Regions from separate parts of the Pseudoalteromonas sp. SG45-3 genome, predicted to be linked through region 2. Evidence: predicted binding sites of a transcription regulator. Region 2 holds the regulator's gene; each other region holds the start of a gene.
The links. The regulator sigma-54, encoded in region 2, starts transcription at its own class of promoters, with help from an activator protein. The targets are predictions, from matches to a motif close to GTTGGCACGNNNNTNGNNT.
Positions count from the first base shown of each region.

Region 1: a site for sigma-54 is predicted at 2,204-2,222, ahead of H5126_RS05535 (amidase family protein). Genes of this name have one in related genera too.
Region 3: a site for sigma-54 is predicted at 3,159-3,177, ahead of H5126_RS02895 (BON domain-containing protein). Genes of this name have one in related genera too.
Region 4: a site for sigma-54 is predicted at 2,259-2,277, ahead of fliE (flagellar hook-basal body complex protein FliE). Genes of this name have one in related genera too.

Region 1 is NZ_JACJEN010000003.1:236,116-241,291, forward strand. It holds gene yddG (aromatic amino acid DMT transporter YddG) at 1-417, opposite strand, end outside; gene H5126_RS05525 (TetR/AcrR family transcriptional regulator) at 912-1,565, shown strand; gene H5126_RS05530 (putative 4-hydroxy-4-methyl-2-oxoglutarate aldolase) at 1,569-2,051, shown strand; gene H5126_RS05535 (amidase family protein) at 2,455-3,657, shown strand; gene H5126_RS05540 (gamma-glutamyltransferase family protein) at 3,654-5,176, shown strand, end outside.
Region 2 is NZ_JACJEN010000004.1:227,692-232,867, reverse strand. It holds gene H5126_RS07195 (HPr family phosphocarrier protein) at 1-263, opposite strand, end outside; gene rapZ (RNase adapter RapZ) at 306-1,151, opposite strand; gene ptsN (PTS IIA-like nitrogen regulatory protein PtsN) at 1,170-1,622, opposite strand; gene hpf (ribosome hibernation promoting factor) at 1,627-1,914, opposite strand; gene H5126_RS07175 (RNA polymerase factor sigma-54) at 1,941-3,440, opposite strand; gene lptB (LPS export ABC transporter ATP-binding protein) at 3,510-4,235, opposite strand; gene lptA (lipopolysaccharide transport periplasmic protein LptA) at 4,232-4,777, opposite strand; gene lptC (LPS export ABC transporter periplasmic protein LptC) at 4,767-5,176, opposite strand, start outside.
Region 3 is NZ_JACJEN010000002.1:103,161-108,336, forward strand. It holds gene H5126_RS02875 (ABC transporter substrate-binding protein) at 1-660, shown strand, start outside; gene suhB (inositol-1-monophosphatase) at 714-1,517, opposite strand; gene H5126_RS02885 (VOC family protein) at 1,761-2,177, shown strand; gene H5126_RS02890 (LiaF domain-containing protein) at 2,216-2,884, opposite strand; gene H5126_RS02895 (BON domain-containing protein) at 3,213-3,779, shown strand; gene H5126_RS02900 (YqaE/Pmp3 family membrane protein) at 3,852-4,010, shown strand; partial or broken gene H5126_RS02905 (hypothetical protein) at 4,398-4,876, shown strand; tRNA gene H5126_RS02910 (tRNA-Ile) at 5,131-5,176, shown strand, end outside.
Region 4 is NZ_JACJEN010000013.1:31,782-36,957, forward strand. It holds gene H5126_RS14305 (PAS domain-containing sensor histidine kinase) at 1-697, shown strand, start outside; gene H5126_RS14310 (sigma-54 dependent transcriptional regulator) at 694-2,160, shown strand; gene fliE (flagellar hook-basal body complex protein FliE) at 2,317-2,649, shown strand; gene fliF (flagellar basal-body MS-ring/collar protein FliF) at 2,670-4,388, shown strand; gene fliG (flagellar motor switch protein FliG) at 4,381-5,176, shown strand, end outside.

The sequences.
Region 1 (5,176 bases), on a different contig from region 2:
ACACCAAGCAACCCCTAAAAAAGCAATGATCATGCTTGGGTAAACCCAGTAACTTACTTTTTTACGACCAATAATAATAGAGAGCAATATAGTCAGCGTGGGCCATAAATAATTAATAACCGCCATTTCCATTGCCTGATGACGGCTGTTTGCCATACCAATAGAAAGCGCCAAGCAAATTTCGTACGATACAAATAATAAAGTACCTATTACCAAGTAACGTTTCGAAAAACCACTAAACTTGGGCACTCCCATAACCAAAATTAAAAATATCGCACTGACAGAATACATAGCCGCCGCACCACCAATGGGGCTAAACAACTCAGAAATATCCCGTAGTAATGCAACTAAGCAACTCCACAGTAATATGGCCGCGACTCCATAAAGCGTGTATTTATTTTTGCTTATAAAATCCATTTGCCAATCCAAAAGTACTACTCGTAAATTTGAAACTAAACTAACAGTAATTATTTAATTAAACAATAAGGGTCTGTTGTTCTTTCAAGGTTGAATTTGCAGCAGTCTGTTTGGTATTTAGGCAAGGCAGAGCCTATATAGTGTGGTTATTCCCCATTAATGGGCGATAACGTAGCATTAATGCCAAACAGGCGCTGCCCAAAGGGTTCTTCCTAGGGGCTACTTACTCTTTGTTGCCTACATGGATGTAGGTAAGGGGCGTGAGCAGGACGCGGAAGCTTTGCTCGGTTTTTACTTAGCCCACTAGGTTACAAATCTCGCGCCGCGATTAAATAGCCCCTAGTTTGAACAAATTTTAATCCGCAAAGATCAACAGACCCTAAAGTTAATAGCTTAAACCTCTCATTTGTTTTTAGCATTCACCCTTTTTAGTAATTGACCTTTTGGTCAGTAAAGCTACAATCAATCAATACGTTAAACACGCAAACTTTATAATGACCACACAAATAAAGCCAAATAAAAAAGAAGTCACACGCGAGAAAAACCAAAAACTAATTTTAGATGCCGCCGAGCAATTGTTTTCGCAATTAGGTTACGACGGAGCAAGTATGAGCATGGTTGCTAAAGAAGCGCAGGTGCCAAAAGCTAATATTTTGTATTACTTTAAAAGTAAGGATGGTCTGTACGAGTCTGTGATTGACCGCATAATAGCTAATTGGAACTTAGGGCTCGATAACGTCACAATTAACGACGATCCAGCTACCGTGCTTTATAACTATATTAAAAGCAAAGTAATACTGGCCGTAAATCAGCCAATGCAATCTCGCTTATTTGCCAGTGAAATACTGCGCGGTGCACCCTATTTACAAAACTACTTTAGAACCAATACCCGCCCTTGGGTTAAACAAAAGGTTGATGTACTTCAAGCATGGATGGACGCTGATAAAATGGATAAGGTTGATCCCTACCATTTGCTCTTTACTATTTGGTCTACCACGCAATATTACGCCGACTTTCAGGCTGAGGTTTTACTCGTAATGAACAAATTAGAGTACGACGAAACCGATGTGGCACAAATTACGCAATCAATTGCCCACATAATTTTAAAAGGTATTGGTCTTAAAATACCTGAGCAAAGTGAGACTTAACCCATGACATCCTTTACTACACCCGATTTATTTGACGATCATCGCGATAACGTGCAAGTAGCAGACAGCGGCCTTTATCACTTTGGTAAAAAAACCACGTTTTATGGCAAAGTAGTTACCGTTACCTGCCCAGAAGACAACTCTTTTGCCGCCGATATATTGCATGAAAATGGTGAAGGTAAAGTATTGGTTATAAACGGGTTTTCGAGCAAACGCTTTGCGTTTATAGGCGATATTATGGCCGAGCGTGCCTTAAGTAATGGCTGGGAAGGCGTAATAATAAATGGCTGTTGCCGAGATATAGAAATACTCGCCACGATGAACTTACCTGTAATGGCGCTAGGTTCTACACCGCGTAGTACCTTAAAGCGCGGCTTTGGTGATAAAAACCAAGCTGTTACCATGCTTAGCACTACTATTGAACCTAACGATTGGGTTTACGCCGATATTAACGGTTTAATCATCAGTAAAACGCCCCTTATTTAGCACTCAAAGCCATATAAATAAAGACCAACTTGGTGCATCTGCGCACCAAATTGGTTTGTTTTAGCTCATTTTAATCTCACTATTTCTACAGCCCACACTTACAAATCTCATACAACCCACTAAATCCTGACCAGTTGGACAGGATTTTAATTTATGGCATTCCTCTTGCTTAGTCTAAGCACTATAAAATCAAAACTACCGATTAAAAAGCGGAGTTATACCAATTGCATTAAATTAGTGATCTATTATAACGCGAAGAAAATGACGCAGTGAGTGCGCTATTTAATCCGATAAAATGATCATGTTTTTAATAAAATTGGTATTCATAATAACCAGCCCGCTTTTTAATCACTCTTAACTTAATAAGTAAGTACTTGGTCAGTTTTATAATAATGAGCTGCAAATGAGTGATAAAAAAAACAACAAAGGTATATTTTGCAATCACGGTCCTACCCTGTGGCAAACAAACCACTCTGGAGTGCTTGCAAACAATCGCTTAGCTGTAAAAGATGTATTTGCAGTAAAGGGCGAGCGTAACAGCGCAGGCAACCCACACTGGTTTAAAACAGCTAAACCGGCTCAAAATACGGCAAGCTCGGTTAATAAGCTCATGACCGCTGGTTGTAACTTTATAGGCTTTACCCATACTGACGAGCTGGCTTATAGCTTAGAGGGTAATAATATACATTATGGCGCTGCGCAAAATCCTAAATTAAAAGGGCATGCTTGCGGTGGTTCGAGTATGGGGTCTGCTGCTGCAGTTGCTGCTAACTTAGCTGATATTGGCTTAGGCACCGACACCGGCGGCTCAATTAGAATACCCGCCAGCTATTGTGGTTTATATGGCATAAGGCCAAGCCATAACGTGATTGAAAAAGACGGCCTAATACCGTTGGCTCCGCCTTTTGATACCATAGGTTGGCTTACCCAAAGCGCCGAGCTATTAAGCGATGTAGGTAATGTACTGCTACCAAATCAAGCTATTAATAACGTTGATACCTTAGTTATTTGCGAGCCGTTATTTGAACTCGTTGACCCTGTTTTACAAGCCCCACTTAAACAATTGCTTGAAAAAACCAAGCCTAATTTTAAGCACCATAAAGAATTTGAACTACCTAACAGCAGCTTATTAAATGAACTTGCTGATAGTTTTAGAGTACTGCAAGGGCGAGCAATCGCAAAAACGCATAAAGACTGGCTTCAATTGCCGGGGCAACTTCCCCAGTTTGCTCCAGCAATTGCGGCACGTTTTAATATGGCGCTTGCCCTAACTGTTCAAGAAGAACAAGAAGCACTAAAAGTACAAACCCAATGGCAAACACTAATAGCTAAAAACCTAAATACAAACAGCTGTTTATTTTTGCCAACCACCCCCACAACCGCACCTAAATTAGGCGCCGACACAAGCGCCTTACGCATGCAAATTATTACGCTTTCGGCAATTGCAGGGCTTAGTGGCTCAGCGCAAGTGCATTTACCGCTGGCTGATTTAGCAAATGATCATCCGTATGGTTTTTCATTAATGATGAGCCACGGTAACGATAAAAGCCTACTTGCTTGCGTTAAGCACCTAGCTGCACACTTTAAACAGGACACACCGGTATGACCACACACAACATTGCATTTACCGCGCCTCATTTTTCGGCCACTGAGGCGGGTATAAATATACTAAAACAAGGCGGTACAGCTACCGAGGCTATGGTAGCGGCTGCCGCTGCTATTAGCGTTGTATATCCACATATGAACTCAATTGGTGGCGACAGCTTTTGGCTTATCGATAACCCAAACCAAAAAACGCCTACCGCTATTGACGCCTGCGGCCCTGCAGCAACTAATACAACGCCCTATAACTCGCTCGCGCAAATACCAGAGCGCGGCGGGTTAAGCGCACTGACTCAAGCGGGTACAATTCGCGGTTGGCAAAAGGCGCTTGAACTAGATGAGCACGCAGCACTAGCACTGTCACAAATTTTAGCACCCGCTATTGAGCTTGCGCGCGAGGGCTTTACAGTTACAAAAAGCTTGCAAGCAGGCTGCGAAAAACTAGCCACTGCTAACAATACCAATGAGGCGTTTAAAAGCCTCTACATACCCAATGGCAAGCCCTTACAAGCAGGCCAGCATTTTAAAAACCCTAAACTTGCAGCAACGTTTGAATACCTAGCAAAACATGGCTTAAACGCATTTTATGAAGGCGCACTTGCCAACTCATTTGCCGCCGACTTAGCAAAAGCAGGCAGCTCAATTACCGCAGGTGACATTGCAAATACTAAAGCCGAGGTAGTTACTGCGCTAAATGCAAACCTCAGTGGTATTGATTGCTACAACTTACCCGCGCCAACACAGGGCGTGCATTCACTACAAATAATTGGTGCCGTAAATAAGTTAAAGCATTTAGCTAAAACCGATGCCGACTGGACACATTTAATTGTTGAGGCAACTAAACAAAGCTTTACCCATCGCCCTACCCTTTGGGCTGACCCTGAAGCATTAGGAGACGATTATAAAAACGCACTAACCGATAATCGCTTAAGCGAACTTGCTAACAATATTGATATGGCCAAAGCCAAAAAATGGCCATTTAACGCAGAGCCTGGCGATACTGTGTGGATGGCAGCCAGAGATAAAAACGGGCAATTAGTCAGCTTTATTCAAAGCATTTACTGGGAATTTGGCAGCGGAATATTAATGAGTGAAGGCGGCTTTGTGTGGAATAACCGTGGTTTAAGCTTTAGTTTAAACAATCAAGATACCAACGCCCTTGCCCCAAATAAAAAGCCCGCTCATACACTTAACCCAGCACTGGCAAAGTTTAGCGATGGTCGTCGACTTGCTTACGGAACAATGGGCGGTGAAGGGCAGCCACAAACTCAAGCCGCTGTTTTTGCAGGCTACGCGTGGCGAAATAAATCTATAAAACAAGCAATTAGCGACCCTCGTTGGTTACTTGGACGAACATGGGGCGATACGAGTACAAATTTAAAAATTGAAAAAGAGTTAGTTTTTCATATAGAACATGAATTAAATCAACGTGACCACGATTGGGTAAGCGTTGATAATAATAACGAAATGATGGGGCACGCTGGGGCTATTTTAGATACACCTACAAGCCTTGAAGCTGCAAC
Region 2 (5,176 bases):
TCATTAAAGCGTTGTGCTATTAATACTCCAACAGCGTGTAAAGCTTGCTCAGAATCAGGGCCTTTACAAACAACTTTAACTTCTTTTCCTTGGCTACTTTCAAGTAACATTAATGCAAGTACGCTATCGCCTGCTGCTTCTTTGTCATCTTGGAATAATGTGATTGTCGCATCAAATTGTACTGCTAATTGCGCAAGCACAGTAGCTGCTCTGGCGTGTAAGCCTAATTTGTTTTTTATTAAAAAGGTATCTTCACAATGCATAACTTACTCTACCTAAGCTGAACAGGTGATTATTCAGCTATATTATTTTTCTTGCTCGCGATGGCGAATTTTTACATTGGGATGTGTCATTGCAAAACTTTCACCGATAGTTTGCGCTAAATACACAGAGCGATGTTGCCCGCCTGTACACCCAATAGCAATGGTTAAATAACTGCGGTTATTTCTTTCTAAATGCGGTAACCACGTTTGTACAAATGTTTGAATTTGCCATGTGAATTTTTGCACTATGCTGTGATTAGCTAAATAGTCTTTAACCGGTTGATCTAACCCATTTAAAGGCTTCAACTCTGGTTCCCAGTGTGGATTTGGTAAAAAGCGTGCATCAAATACGTAGTCTGCTTCTTTTGGTATACCGTGTTTAAAACCAAATGATTCAAATGTGACAATCAGTTGCTTATCTTTTTTACCTAAAATCTTTTCACGAATAGATTCAGCGAGTTGATGAACACTTAAATCAGTCGTATCTATCATAAAGTCGGCGCGAGTGGTTAATACATCAAGTAATTCTTTTTCTTTTTTGATGGCTAAATCAAGCGGCAACGAGTCTATTGATAGTGGGTGTAATCTGCGTGTTTCTGAAAAGCGTTTGATCAATGTCTGATCGTCGCTATCTAAATAAAACAACGTAGGGTTTGCAAAGCCAGGTAAGTATTCAAGAATATCGTTAAATTCATCTTGTTCTTTAGGGATGTTGCGCACATCAATGCTAACAGCAATTTTATCGTAGCTATCAGACACACTGCGAACTAATGAAGGTAGTAGGTTTACTGGAATATTATCTACGCAATAATAACCTAAATCTTCTACAACGCGCAAAGCAACCGACTTTCCAGAACCAGAACGGCCGCTTATGATAATTAACTCCATTTAACACCCTTTATAAAACTATGATTGATCGACAATAACTTGGTAAAGCTCAGTATCAGATTTTGCACTGCGTAACTGTTTACAAAAATCTTTGTTGTTTAGTTTATCAGCAATGGTTGCTAGAGTCTTTAAGTGCTGCTGGTTATCGCCATCTGGTACGATGAGTGCGACAAAAATATCAACAGGGCGATTATCGATTGCATCAAAGTTTATTGGAGTTTCGCTAACGAGCACTAAAGCCAAAGGCTCTTCTGCACCGCTCATTCTTCCATGAGGAATAGCAATGCCACGCCCTATACCTGTACTACCTAATTTCTCTCTGCTCATTAAAGCATTAAGAATATCTTGTTGCGGTAAATACGGAAGTTTGTCGTGAGCAAGTTCGCTAATGAACTCTAAAATTCTTTTTTTGCTATTAAAAAGGACCGCAGCTTTGCTGCAGTCCTGGCATATAAGTGAACTTAATTTCATCATATTAGTGTCGAGCAAGCTTCTCTTTGTGTTTGATTACTTGGCGATCGAGCTTGTCGATCAACGAGTCAATAGCGGCATACATATCTTGATGTTCTGTAGAGGCAAATAGCTCAGCACCGCTTACGTGTATTGTGGCTTCTGCTTTTTGATTTAATTTTTCTACATCGAGAATGACATGAACATTATTAATATGATCAGAGTGTCTTTCAAGCTTCGCAAATTTAGTATTAATATAGTCTCTTAGTGAATCGGTTAATTCTACGTGACGACCAGTTAAGTTTAGTTGCATAAGCATTACCCTCTTAGTTTAGCGTCTTAAATCAGACTTTTACGCTGATTTGACGGTGGAATAGCAAGAGATTCGCGGTATTTTGCGATTGTACGTCTCGCTACTTTAATTCCTTGCTCAGCCAATATATCCGCTATTTTGCTATCACTCAATGGTTTTGCTGAGTTTTCTGCTGCGATTAATTTTCGGATAAGCGCACGTATTGCTGTAGATGAACATTCACCACCGTTTTCAGTACTTACATGGCTTGAGAAAAAATATTTAAGCTCAAATATACCACGGGGTGTATGCATGTACTTTTGAGTAGTAACACGCGAAATTGTCGATTCGTGCATTTCTACCATTTCAGCCACATCATTTAAAACCATTGGTTTCATGGCTTCAGGGCCATGTTCAAAAAAGCCTTGTTGTTGCTTAACAATACAATTAGTAACTTTTAATAGCGTGTCGTTTCTACTTTCTAAGCTTTTAATAAACCATTTAGCTTCTTGTAAATGTGAGCGAATAAACTGGCTGTCGCCACTTGATTTTACAGTGCGAGACATTGCTGCGTATTGGCTATTAACACGAATTTTAGGCATGCTATCTGGGTTTAATTCGACAACCCAGCGGCCTTTAATTTTTTTAACTGACACATCAGGAATAACATACTCAGATTCTTCCCTTACAATAGTATCTGCAGGTTTTGGGTTGAGAGTATGTATTAGTGTCATTACTTCTTTAAGCTCTTCTTCTTTGAGCTTAGTTTTTTTCATTAATGTACGATAGTCGCGAGCTGCTAATAGATCAATATGCTCGGTTAAAATCATTTTCGTTTCATTAATATAAGGTGTTTCTTTATCAAATTGATTAAGCTGAATACACAAACACTCTTGTAAACTACGTGCAGCAATACCAACAGGATCAAACAGTTGGATGCGTTTTAATACCGCTTCAATTTCATCAAGTTCGACTTCGTTATCATCTTCGTTTTCTTGATTAAAGCTTTCTAAAATCTCTTCGCAGCTTAGTGTTAAAATACCTGAATCATCGACAGCTTCTACAATAGCAATAGCAATAGCTTCGTCTGTAGGGCTAAATGGCGTTAGTTGTAATTGCCACATTAAATACTCATGGAGCGTTTCAGTAGAGGCGCCTTGGTATATTGATTCGTCTTCGGGCATTGGACCTGATGAGGCTGCAGGAGCGGCACTCATGTACTCATCCCAACTAACATCCATAGCCATGTCGTCACTTAGCGTGTCTTTTGCAAGTGCTTCACCAGTATCTTGTTCATATTCGCTCGGAGCATCATCAGCAGATGCGCTAACAGTTATGTCATCGGTATCAGCTTTTTGCTCGTTTTTACCAGCAGCGTCTTCGGAATAGTCTGCCTCTTCAACCTCTAATAGTGGATTACTGTCGAGAGCTTCTTGTATTTCTTGCTGGAGATCCAATGTACTGAGTTGCAACAAACGAATAGCTTGTTGCAACTGTGGAGTCATTGTAAGTTGCTGGCCCATGCGCAGCTGTAGTGATTGCCTCATGTATCTCTAACAATCCTTTTATGTTGTTATAATTAATACTAGCAGATGCTTAAAGACATGGCGTAAATGTTACAGCCTAAATTGCTCGCCTAAGTAAACATCGCGTACTGTTTTATCATTTAATACGTGTTCTGGAGTACCTGATGCAATCAGCTCCCCATGAGAAACAATGTAGGCTTTTTCACAAACATCAAGGGTCTCTCTTACGTTATGGTCGGTAATTAATACACCAATCCCACGATTTTTAAGATGTTCTATTATTTTCTTTATATCTAATACCGAAATAGGGTCAACACCGGCAAACGGTTCATCCAGTAATATAAATTTAGGATCTGCTGCCAGCGCTCGTGCTATTTCTACACGACGACGTTCTCCACCCGATAATGCCATACCTTGGCTATCACGAATGTGTTGTATGCTAAATTCATCTAATAAGTTATTGAGCGTGTCTTCTCTGGCTTGTTTATTTAGTTCTTTGCGTGTTTCTAAAATGGCCATTAAGTTTTGATAAACAGTCAGCTTTCTAAAAATCGATGACTCTTGTGGTAAGTAGCCTATGCCTAATCTAGCACGACTATGCATAGGTAAAAGAGTAATATCGTTATCATCAATAGATATTTTACCTTTGTCGCTAGGAACAAGCCCTACAATCATATAAAAAGTCGTTGTTTTACCAGCACCGTTAGGGCCAAGTAAGCCAACTATACTGCCAGCTTGTACTTCAAGGCCGACGTTTTTTACAACTTCACGACCTTTATAGCTTTTTGCCAATAGTTCTGCTTTTAATGTGCTCATGGTTGACCTTTATCGCCTTTTTTACTTTTTTTAGCTTCGATCGGTACTAAAATTGTGTGAACGCGGTCAGTTGAGTTTTCATCTTTTTCGGCACTGATGAGCTGCTGCTCTATGTCGTAGGTAATGCTTTTAGCATTTATTTTTTGTCCGGCTTGCGAAACTTGTGCATTACCAACAAGCGTTAAAAAACGCTTAGATACATCATAACGTACTTCGTCAGCACTGGCGCTCATAGTCGTGCCGTCTGATTGCTTTTCTTCAAAGTGCGCAGGGCTACCTGTGGCAATTAATAATTGTTTATTATCACCAAGTTCATCACGTTTGTGTACTTCTAGGCGATCGGCTGTAATGCGGCGATTACCGTGAATAATCTCAACGTTTTTCTCAAAAATACCCACATTAGCTTTCAATTGACCTTCTTGCTTGTCGGCACTTATTGAAATTTGATTGGCAGCAGGTTGCGTGTTTTGCTCTGCAGCACTACTATTAAACGCTAGTATAAGTGTAGGAATTATAAGTGATTTTAATATTTTATTGGTCATAATATATGGTTCGCGTATGGTTAATTAGTTTTATCACTTCGGTTTTCAAGTCGGCTTCTAGGCCTTTACCGGTGATTTTTAAATTGGGTCCAGTGATAATGACGGGTTGCTCCGAACGCATTGTTAATAACTTTATATCAACCTGAATATTATCAGCATTGATTTTGTCTATCATGGCGTTATCGGTTAAATTTTTGGCAACCACATTACCTTCTAAAATTAATTGTTTATCTTCATATAATGTTGCTTCGTCTGCATTTATTTGCCACGTTTGTTGCTCGTTATATAAAGTAAAAATGGGTTTTTCAAAAAACGTGAAACCTAATTGCTGGTATAGCTCCATTTTAGCCGCAGTGACTTTGTGGCTAATTTTACCTTGCTCATCATAGGCTGTCTGTT
Region 3 (5,176 bases), on a different contig from region 2:
GAGAGTGTTAACTATCCTGGGGTTATTAGGATGACTCCCATATCAGATCAGCAAAAACGTAAGCTCATAAACCTAAATGATAACGAACTAGATATGTATTGGAGTATGAGTAGTCCAGAGCGAGAGGCACTTGCTTTAGCTATTAAAATACCACTATTTAAAGGTTATATAGGAAAGCGGGCTTTACTCACTAATAAACAAAACGTAGCACGCTTTAAAGACGTAAAAACCCTAGAGCAGCTAGGAGAGTTTTCAGCAGTGCAGGGTCACAACTGGCCAGATACAAGAATAATGTCCTATAACGGCTTACGTGTAAGGCCGCTTACCAATTACCAAGCCATGTTCACTTTAACGAGCCGTGGGCGAATAGATTACTTTCCTCGCTCGTTTATTGAGGTTAATTCTGAGCTTATTGAAAACAAACAAAGTAACTTAGTCGTTGTGCCTGATTTATATATAAGCTACCCAACGGGTATTTATTATTTTGTGACTAAGAGTAAACCCGAATTGGCAAAGGCAGTAGAGGAGGGCTTAATATTAATGCAGACAAACGGCGAGTTTGATGCATTATTTAATGAATACTTCGCAAAGGATTTAAATACACTACCTTATACAAAAGGTAAAACAGTAGAGTTGAAGCTCGATAACCCTTATTTTTAGGCACAAAAAAAGGAGCCTAGGCTCCTTTTTAGTATGCTATTAATAGCATTTAATTAGCGAAGTAACGACTCAGTTAATACTGGACGAATTTCGCGGATAATTGCTTGAGTCAGTTTTGGTGAACCACAGATAATATTGCCGCTGTGGTTATAGTTATTACCACCGGCGAAATCTACAACCATACCGCCCGCTTCTTTAACCATTAGTTCGCCCGCAGCAGAGTTCCAAGGTTTTAAACCAATTTCAAAAAATCCATCAACACGGCCAGCTGCAACGTATGCCATATCTAAAGCAGAACAACCTGCACGGCGAATATCAGCAGTGTGTACAAACAATGCTTTAAACGCTTCAGTGTATGCATCCATGTGGTTTTTGTTTTTGAAAGGGAAACCAGTAGCAAGTACAGTGCCTGCAAGAACCGTAGTTTTGCTAACGCGTAGACGTTTACTGTTTAACTGAGTGCCTTGACCGCGAGATGCAGTGAAAAGCTCACCACGAATTGGATCATAAATAACAGCTTGGTCTAAACGACCTTTAACTTTAAGTGCGATAGAAACCGCGTAATGAGGGATACCTTTGATGAAGTTAGTTGTTCCATCGATAGGATCTACAATCCATTGGTAATCATCATCCTTGCCTTTATGCTCACCTAGTTCTTCACCAACAATTGAGTGAGTAGGGTAAGACTGTAAAATAGTGTCACGAATTACGGCTTCGGCTTCTTTATCAATGTTAGTTACTAAGTCGTTAGCGCCTTTTTGTTGCACTTCAACTTTTGATAAATCTTCACTTGCGCGAAGTAAAATTTTGCCTGCGTTGCGCGCAGCGCGAACCGCAATGTTTAACATTGGATGCATGGTATTACCTTTGGGTTGTAAAAGAACGTTTATATATTTCAGCCGGCGTATTTTAGCGACTTTTGCCATAAAGTAAACAATAAACCCCAAATACTTGTGTTTGTTTTTTATACAAGATTGAAAAGTTTATATATTTTTAAAAAATAATTATCTGCATTTAAATAAATTAATTTTAAATAACACTTTACCTAAAGTTAACTTGAGGTTTTATCGTGCTCCTAACTTAACTGATAGGATAACATTATGTATTTAGAGCACGTAAACTTAGTCGCGAGTGATATAGATAGTATGCTTACATTTTATCGCGCTGTATTTCCACATTGGTCGATTAGAAGTGAGGGCAGAGGCGATTGGCATGGAAAACCAAGACGCTGGGTACACTTTGGAGATGACACGCATTACATTGCGATAAGCAGTCATGGTGAAGGTGAAAACAGAAACTTATCGGGCCATCAAATTGGTTTTGCACACTTTGCTTATGTAACTAATAATTTAAGCGCAGTAGTAATGCGCTTAAATAAAGCGGGTTTTACTCTAAGCAAGCAAGGTAGCGAAAATCCTTTCAGAAAGAATGTCTACTTTATTGATCCTGCAGGGTTTGAAGTTGAGTTTGTAGAGTATTTAAGTGATATACCAAGCGAGCGAAATAACGATTTATAATAAAATACTAAGCAGCACGCTAAAGTGCTGCTACTCAATTATAGTGAGCGGTTATTATTACCCGTGCCAAACTGGGTTTTTAGCTCATTTGCAAAGCTCATAAATTTTTCTTTAATTGTGCGCTTTATTTTCACTTCAACCGAGCCCATTACTGCCTTTCCTTCAATATGAATTGTAGGGCCTTGGCGTTTGTTAAGCGACACAGATTTATTTTCAAGGCTACTTAAAATACAAAACATTTTAGACACTACATTGACATGCTCTGGTACGTAAATTTCATCGCTACCAAAAATACAGTTAACGTGAATAGTTACATTTTGATGCGCAAAAATAGCATCGGTAAAATCAAGCACCACCGATCCCATAAAGTTACTCAAATATATATTTTTTGGTACAACCCACTGACCACTTCGCTCGTTAGATCCTAAAATACTGCGTAATGTAAAATCATCATCACTGTTTTGCTGTGCACTATAATGTGGTGTAAATTGCGATTGTTTTTCTGCTTTATATTGCTGATCGGTATTAAGTGTTAAGTCTTCTACTAAGGCTAGCAGTGCTTCGTTATTAGATGCATCCATCGCATTATCTAAACGTCTTTCGAATGCATCAACAGAAATAACACCATGACTGTAATTATAAATTAATTGATCAATCACTTGTTCGCGTACTTGCTCTATTGGGCGGTCTTCAACTTTTACAGACATGAGTTATTCCTTCTTATATTTACTATTGATACTGCTCTTGTAGTTAGATTGCAAACCGCGTACCAAATATAATTTCATTAATAATCAATTGGTTATTATTTAACGGTGTTTTTTGTTTTGTTATATTAACGATAGATTAACCAAAAGAGCAATTATCTAGCTATTTTCACTATTTGAGAAAGTTTTACCGAGTAGCCTGTAAATAGTTACACAAACATAGATAAGGTTTTATCTTTTAATTAATTCAAGTCTTTGAATTTTAAGTATAAATAAAGTTGGCCTGAAGCTCGCATTAGTTAAAGTGTCTTTAATCAAAAGGAGAAAGATTATGAAAACATTTAACAAATCTATTATCGCAGCTCTAGTTCTTGGTACTACGGCTATGGGTGCCCAAGCAAACAGCTGGGAAAACGAAAGTAAAGATGCTTGGATTGATGGTAAGGCAGAAACCGTTCTACTTATGAACACTAATCTAAACAACTTTGACATTAACACTGATGTAAAAAATGGCAAGGTAGTACTTACAGGTAAAGTTAATAGCGAACTCGATAAAGAGCTAGCAGAAGAACTTGTACTTAGCCTAGATGGTGTAACTGATGTTGATAACAGCCTTACTGTTGTTAAAAGCATGGACACCGAAGATAAAAGCAACGACATGATGGACGATGATGATAACGACCTAACGGACGCTAAAATCACCACTGTAATCACAACTCGCTTCCTGTTTGACTCAGAAGTAGGTGGTACAGACATTGATGTTGATACCGACAACGGTGTGGTAACTCTGAATGGCTCTGTAGAGTCTGAAGCTGAAAAGCAACTAGCAGTTAAAATTGCTAAAAATGCTGAAGATGTTCGCGACGTAGTTGATAAACTAGCTATTGTTGCTGAATAATACAGTATAGTTAAGGCCCAGTAATACTGGGCTTTAAGTCTTTTCAATGTTTAATTTAAATGGAGTTTGATCATGGATATTATTCGTATAATACTTTCGGTTTTATTACCGCCATTAGGTGTGTTTTTGCAAGTTGGCTTAGGTATGCATTTTTGGTTAAATATTCTATTAACACTGCTAGGTTATTTCCCAGGGTTAATACATGCAATCTACATTATTGCGAAAAAATAATGACAGATTATATATTGTGTAAGCCGACTACTGAGGTTTAGCTAAATACTTCAGTACCGATCGGCTCACAATATTAGTTTTTAGATAGTTTTTAGGTTAAATCCAATTTTTAAAGCTCTTCAACTCATTAATTCACTTCCTTAACTCACTCCCAATATTATTTTAAAACTATACTTATTGTTTACTAATAAGCTTTCCAGCTAACAGTCGCGCTCAGATTCTGATTTGATGCCATTTAGGAAATCTTCAACATTAGTGTGTTTATACATCCATAATATACAATCAAATACCTTATTATTTAGTGACAATATTACCTTCACTTCTAGTGTTATCATTAAACTAGGTTTTTAGGCATGTTGAGGTAGTTAATTGAATATTCGACTTATAATGTCAGGCGTTGTGTCATTCATTTTTTATTTTAGTTGGGCCTTCTGGGCAAATAGTGCGGCAGACATTGCTAAATCGGTCACTTTTCAAGCTGCATTAGTGCAAGGGTTGTATAGTGGATTTGTAACGCTGTTTTTTACCTTTATTTTAGAAAAGGTCGTCAACAAGTATAAGTTTAGTTATGTAACGCTTGCGTTCGTAACTCCAATTATTTGTATGTTTCATTCTAAAACACCACAAAACGTCGCAATACGACAAAGTTTTAATAATGCAATTAACTCTAGCGCCTCGTATTTAAGTAATAAAAAAATAGCAGGCGTACTTTTTGCGCCTATTATTCCGATTACTGTTCAATCGAGCTTAGTGATTATGGTGAATGTAGTTAATCAGACACCTAATCTGGCACTGACAGTAGCCCCAAGCATATTTTTACAGCCTTGTATGCCTACACATATATGTTAGCTTTGCTTAAAAAGTAGAGGGTTAAATATAAAAGACTATATGGGATAGGTTTTGTTTATAATTTAATGCAGTGAATAGCACGGTAAATATCTTACATTTTATGTTTATGCCCACTTAAAAGATTACTATTTAAGCAGTTAGCTTGTTGATTGTTAAAATAAAGGTTTTTGGTAGTGACAAGCACCTAAAAAGTTTTTATACTGCAACCCGCTTTAGTCGCTCTGTGACTAAACGCTTCAAAAATTAACTGCTTTGCAGTTATATAAAAGTTGGCCCCTTAGCTCAGTTGGTTAGAGCACACGACTCATAATCGTTAG
Region 4 (5,176 bases), on a different contig from region 2:
GCAGCGATTAAGCGCGCTGGGCAAAATGGTTGCATCATTAGCGCATCAAGTCCGTACGCCGCTCTCAGCCGCTATGCTTTATGCTGCTAATTTAGGGTCAAAGCGCTTACCCGAAGCATCTCGCGATAATTTTCAAACAAAGTTAATGTCGCGTTTAAAAGATTTAGAAACTCAAGTAAACGACATGCTGTTATTTGCTAAAAGTGGCGATCAGCAAGTTGTTGAGCAAGTTTCAATGCAGCAGCTTTTAACCGAAGTTAAAGCAGGTGCTGATGCGATGGTCGCACTTAATGAAAGTGAGCTAGATGTAAGCTTACCAGAACCCGATATACAAATAGTTGGTAATAAAACGGCATTGGCCAGTGCTATTCAAAATCTAGTGCACAATAGTATTCAAGTTATTGGCGGTGGCGCAAAAGTAAAAATTAGCGCACAAAGAGATTTAAAAGATTTAGATATGGTTCGTATTAGTGTGAGCGACAACGGCCCAGGTGTTGATTTAAGCCAAAGCGATAAAATTTTTGAACCATTTTTTACTACAAAAAGTCAGGGCACAGGTTTAGGGCTTGCTGTAGTGAGTTCGGTGGCTAGTGCGCACCAAGGCCGTGTTGATGTGACTAATAATACGCATGGTGGTGCCTGCTTTAGCTTGTTACTGCCTATTAAGGCAACATCTAAATTAGAGGGGTCATTATGAGTAACACTATTTTAGTTGTCGAAGATGACGCAGGGCTTCGTGAAGCCTTAATAGATACCCTTGAAATGTCGGGTATTGAATGTGTTGCAGCGAGCAGTGCTGAGCAAGCAATGTTACTGCTTAAAAAAGATCAATTTTCGCTTGTTGTAAGCGACGTGCAAATGGGCGCAATGAGTGGACTTGATTTACTACGCAGTATTAAATTAAACCACCCTGATTTACCTGTATTGATGATGACGGCGTATGCCACAATTGACGATGCGGTAGAGGCCATGCGCCTAGGTGCAATTGACTACATGGCAAAACCATTTGCACCTGAAGTGCTGTTAAATATGGTGAGCCGTTATTTGCCTGAAAAAGCAAAAGAAACCGACGGCCCCGTTGTTGCTGATCCAACTAGTATTCAATTATTGGAGCTTGCAAGTAAAGTAGCACGCTCTGATGCAAGTGTAATGGTACTTGGCCCAAGTGGTTCGGGTAAGGAAGTACTTGCGCGTTATATTCATGATAAGTCGAGCCGATGTAATGAGCCATTTGTAGCGATTAACTGCGCGGCTATTCCTGAAAATATGCTCGAAGCCACGTTATTTGGTTACGAAAAAGGGGCTTTTACGGGGGCGATTCAAGCATGTCCGGGTAAGTTTGAGCAAGCACAAGGCGGTACTATTTTACTTGATGAAATTACTGAAATGGACTTAGGACTACAAGCTAAACTTTTACGCGTACTGCAAGAACGTGAAGTAGAGCGTTTAGGGGGGCGTAAAACAATTCAGCTCGATGTACGTATTTTGGCAACCAGTAATCGTGATTTAAAAGAAGCCGTGTCTGAAAATCAGTTTAGGGAAGATTTATATTACAGGCTTAATGTTTTTCCACTTATGTGGCGTCCATTGTGCCAACGCCCTGGCGATATTATTGTATTGGCTAAGCATTTAATTGAGCGCCATATAAGTAAAAGCAAGGAGCCTATGGCGTATTTAGATAAAGCTGCCGAGCAAAAGTTACTGGCTCACGCGTGGCCTGGTAATGTGCGCGAACTTGATAACGTTATACAGCGTGCACTTATACTGCGAAGTGGCGATACAATAAACGAGCATGCTATTTTTATCGAAAACTTAGTATCTAATAACTTTGTTATGGAGCCTTCATTGGCACCGGCGCAAACCGTATCGCCAACAGAATTAGCTCATGCAGATAAAGGTGTTGATAAAAGCACGTTAAGCTCTGCATATTATGATGAAAAATTGCATGCTGAGGATGAGCCTAATCAAGGTTTGCTAGCGGCAGATACCGGTAGCTATAAAGATGAGCTTAAAGACAAAGAGCATCGTATTATTTTAGAAACCCTTGCACGTTGCCAAGGTAAGCGTAAAGACGTTGCTGAAACGTTGGGTATAAGCCCACGAACTTTACGTTATAAACTAGCGCAAATGCGCGATTTAGGTATTTCACTTCCTGCATAACCTCCTATAAACCCTAAGTTTGCGCTGCGAGCTTAGGGTTGTCAAAACTCTGACTCACACAAATTAAAGTTAACCTACTGTATTTTAATGATTAATTATTTGGCATGCTTTGTGCTTTATTACTTGTAAGAGTTCACTGCGTGTCAGAGATAAATTATGAAAATTCAAAACAGTGCTGTATTTCAAGAAATGCAATCAATGGCTTTAGAAGCCGGCCGTAATAATCAAACTAATAAACTGCCAACTCAGGTGCAGTCTACTTCTACAGCACAATTTGGCGATATGCTAAGTGATGCAATAAATTCAGTGCACGGGTTACAACAAGATGCCGCGCAAAAAGTAACAGCAGTTGAGATGGGGGATCGAAGTGTATCTCTTGCTGAGGCGATGATTGCTTCTCAAAAATCGTCAGTTGCTTTTGAGGCTACAGTACAGGTTCGTAATAAACTTGTTGAAGCTTATAAAGAAATCATGAACATGCCTGTTTAATTAGGTAGTGGAGAATTATTGTGGCGCAATCTAACCAATCTACAGACCTAGCACTTGCTGGTGGCGGTATTGACCAAAGTGGTGGTGGTGATGATCAACAAGAACAAAAGTCAGGCTACTTAAGTGCTTTAAATGGTGTTGATGTATTGCGCCAAGTAACATTGGTTATAGCATTGGCTATTTGTTTAGCTATCGCGATTTTTATTATTATTTGGGCTCGTCAGCCAGATATGCGCCCGTTAGGCAAAATGCAAACAGAAGAGCTTATTCAAACATTAGACTTTTTAGATGCGCAAAAAATTGAATATCAACTTGATGGCAATGTTGTATCGGTTGATGAAAGCGAATACCAAAACATTAAATTGCTAATGACCCGCGAAGGGTTAGAGCAAGGCCCTGCATCTGGCTCTGACATAATTATGCAAGATATGGGCTTTGGTGTAAGCCAACGCTTAGAGCGCGAACGCCTTAAACATGGCCGCGAGCAACAACTTGCCCGCACCATTGAAGAGCTAAATAACATTACTCGCGCCAAAGTATTGTTAGCCATCCCTAAAGAAAACGTATTTGCCCGCAGAGAGAAAAAACCATCCGCTACTGTTGTATTAACACTTAAGCGTGGCCGCTCACTTGACCGTGAAGAAGTAGACTCTGTTGTTGATATGATTGCTTCAGCAGTACAAGGCTTAGAGCCTGCACGTGTTACAGTTACTGACCAAAATGGTCGATTATTAAATTCAGGTTCGCAAAGCTCATTAGCAGCACGCTCTCGTAAAGAATACGATTTAGAACGCAAGCGCGAACAAGAGTATCTTGAAAAAATAGACAGTATTTTAATACCGGTTGTTGGGCTTGCAAACTATACAGCTCAAGTTGATTTGAGCATGGACTTTAGCTCAGTTGAGGAAACTCAAAAGCGTTATAACCCAGACCTACCAGCGGTTAGAAGCGAAACCACATTTGAAGAAAATAACATTGGTGGTTTAGCTGTTGGTATTCCTGGTGCGCTTACAAATCAGCCACCGCTAAACTCAAACATCCCTGAAGTTGCAGGACAAGGCGGCGCAGGCACAGCTACGTCACCAACACGTAGCCACAAAGAAGCAACACGTAATTATGAACTCGATACAACTATTTCTCACAAGCGCCAGCAAAGTGGTGTAATACGCAGAATAAGTGTGTCAGTTGCTGTTGACTATGTCCCTAAAGTGGGAGAAAACGGCGAAACAACTATGGCCCCGCGCTCGGTAGAGGCATTGTCAAATATTCGTCGCTTATTACAAGGTGGTGTAGGTTTTGATATGCAACGTGGTGATGCACTTGAAGTAGTAACAGTGCCGTTTGTACGTGAAGCAACAAATTTAGCAATAGAAGTGCCACTGTGGGAACAAGACTGGTTTATGAAAATAGCCCGCCTTGTACTAGGCGCCTTAGTTATCATTGTATTGATAATGGCAGTAGTAAAACCAATGCTTAAGCGCTTAATTTACCCAGACGATACACTAGAAGAATACGACGAAGATGCATTAAGTTCAGGCGTAGATATTGGCGACAATACACTTGATATGCTAAATAAAGACTTTGATTCTGCTTCGGTTGGTTTCTCAAGTGATGGTACACTGCAGTTACCGGATTTACATGGCGACGAAGATTTACTTAAAGCAATTCGTGCCCTTGTAGCTAACGAACCAGAACTATCATCACAAGTAGTGAAAGCGTGGTTAACAGAAGATGACTGATCAAGAACAAAAACAACTCCCGCCAGCCTTTGATGTTGATAAGCTAGATGGGGTAGATAAAGCCGCTATATTACTTTTGAGTTTATCAGAAGAAGATGCCGCGCAAATCCTTAAACACTTAGAACCTAAACAGGTGCAAAAAGTGGGTATGGCAATGGCTGGGCTACAGGATTTATCTCAAGCTAAAATTAGCGCTGTACACAACTTGTTTATAGAACAAATTCAAAGCTTTAGTACCATTGGTTTTCAGTCAGAAGACTTTATTAAAAAAGCGCTTACAGCAGCACTTGGTGAAGACAAAGCCGCTAGCCTTATTGACCAAATTGTTATGGGCTCAGGTGCTAAAGGCTTGGATTCATTAAAATGGATGGACTCTAAGCAGGTAGCAAACATTATTCGTAATGAGCATCCGCAAATTCAAACCATTGTATTATCGTATTTAGAGCCAGAACAGTCAGCTGAGATTATTGCTCAGTTCCCTGAAAAAGTGCGTTTAGATTTAACAATGCGTATTGCAAACCTTGAAGAAGTTCAGCCAGCAGCACTGCAAGAGCTAAACGAAATTATGGAAAAACAATTTGCCGGCCAAGCAGGTGCACAAGCCGCTAAAATGGGTGGCTTAAAAGCAGCTGCAGATATAATGAACTACCTAGATACCAATGTAGAAGGGCAGTTAATGGACTCTATTCGTGAGCATGACGAAGAGATGTCGCAGCAAATTCAAGACTTAATGTTTGTGTTTGAAAACTTAATGGATGTTGAAGACCGTGGTATTCAAGCAATCCTTC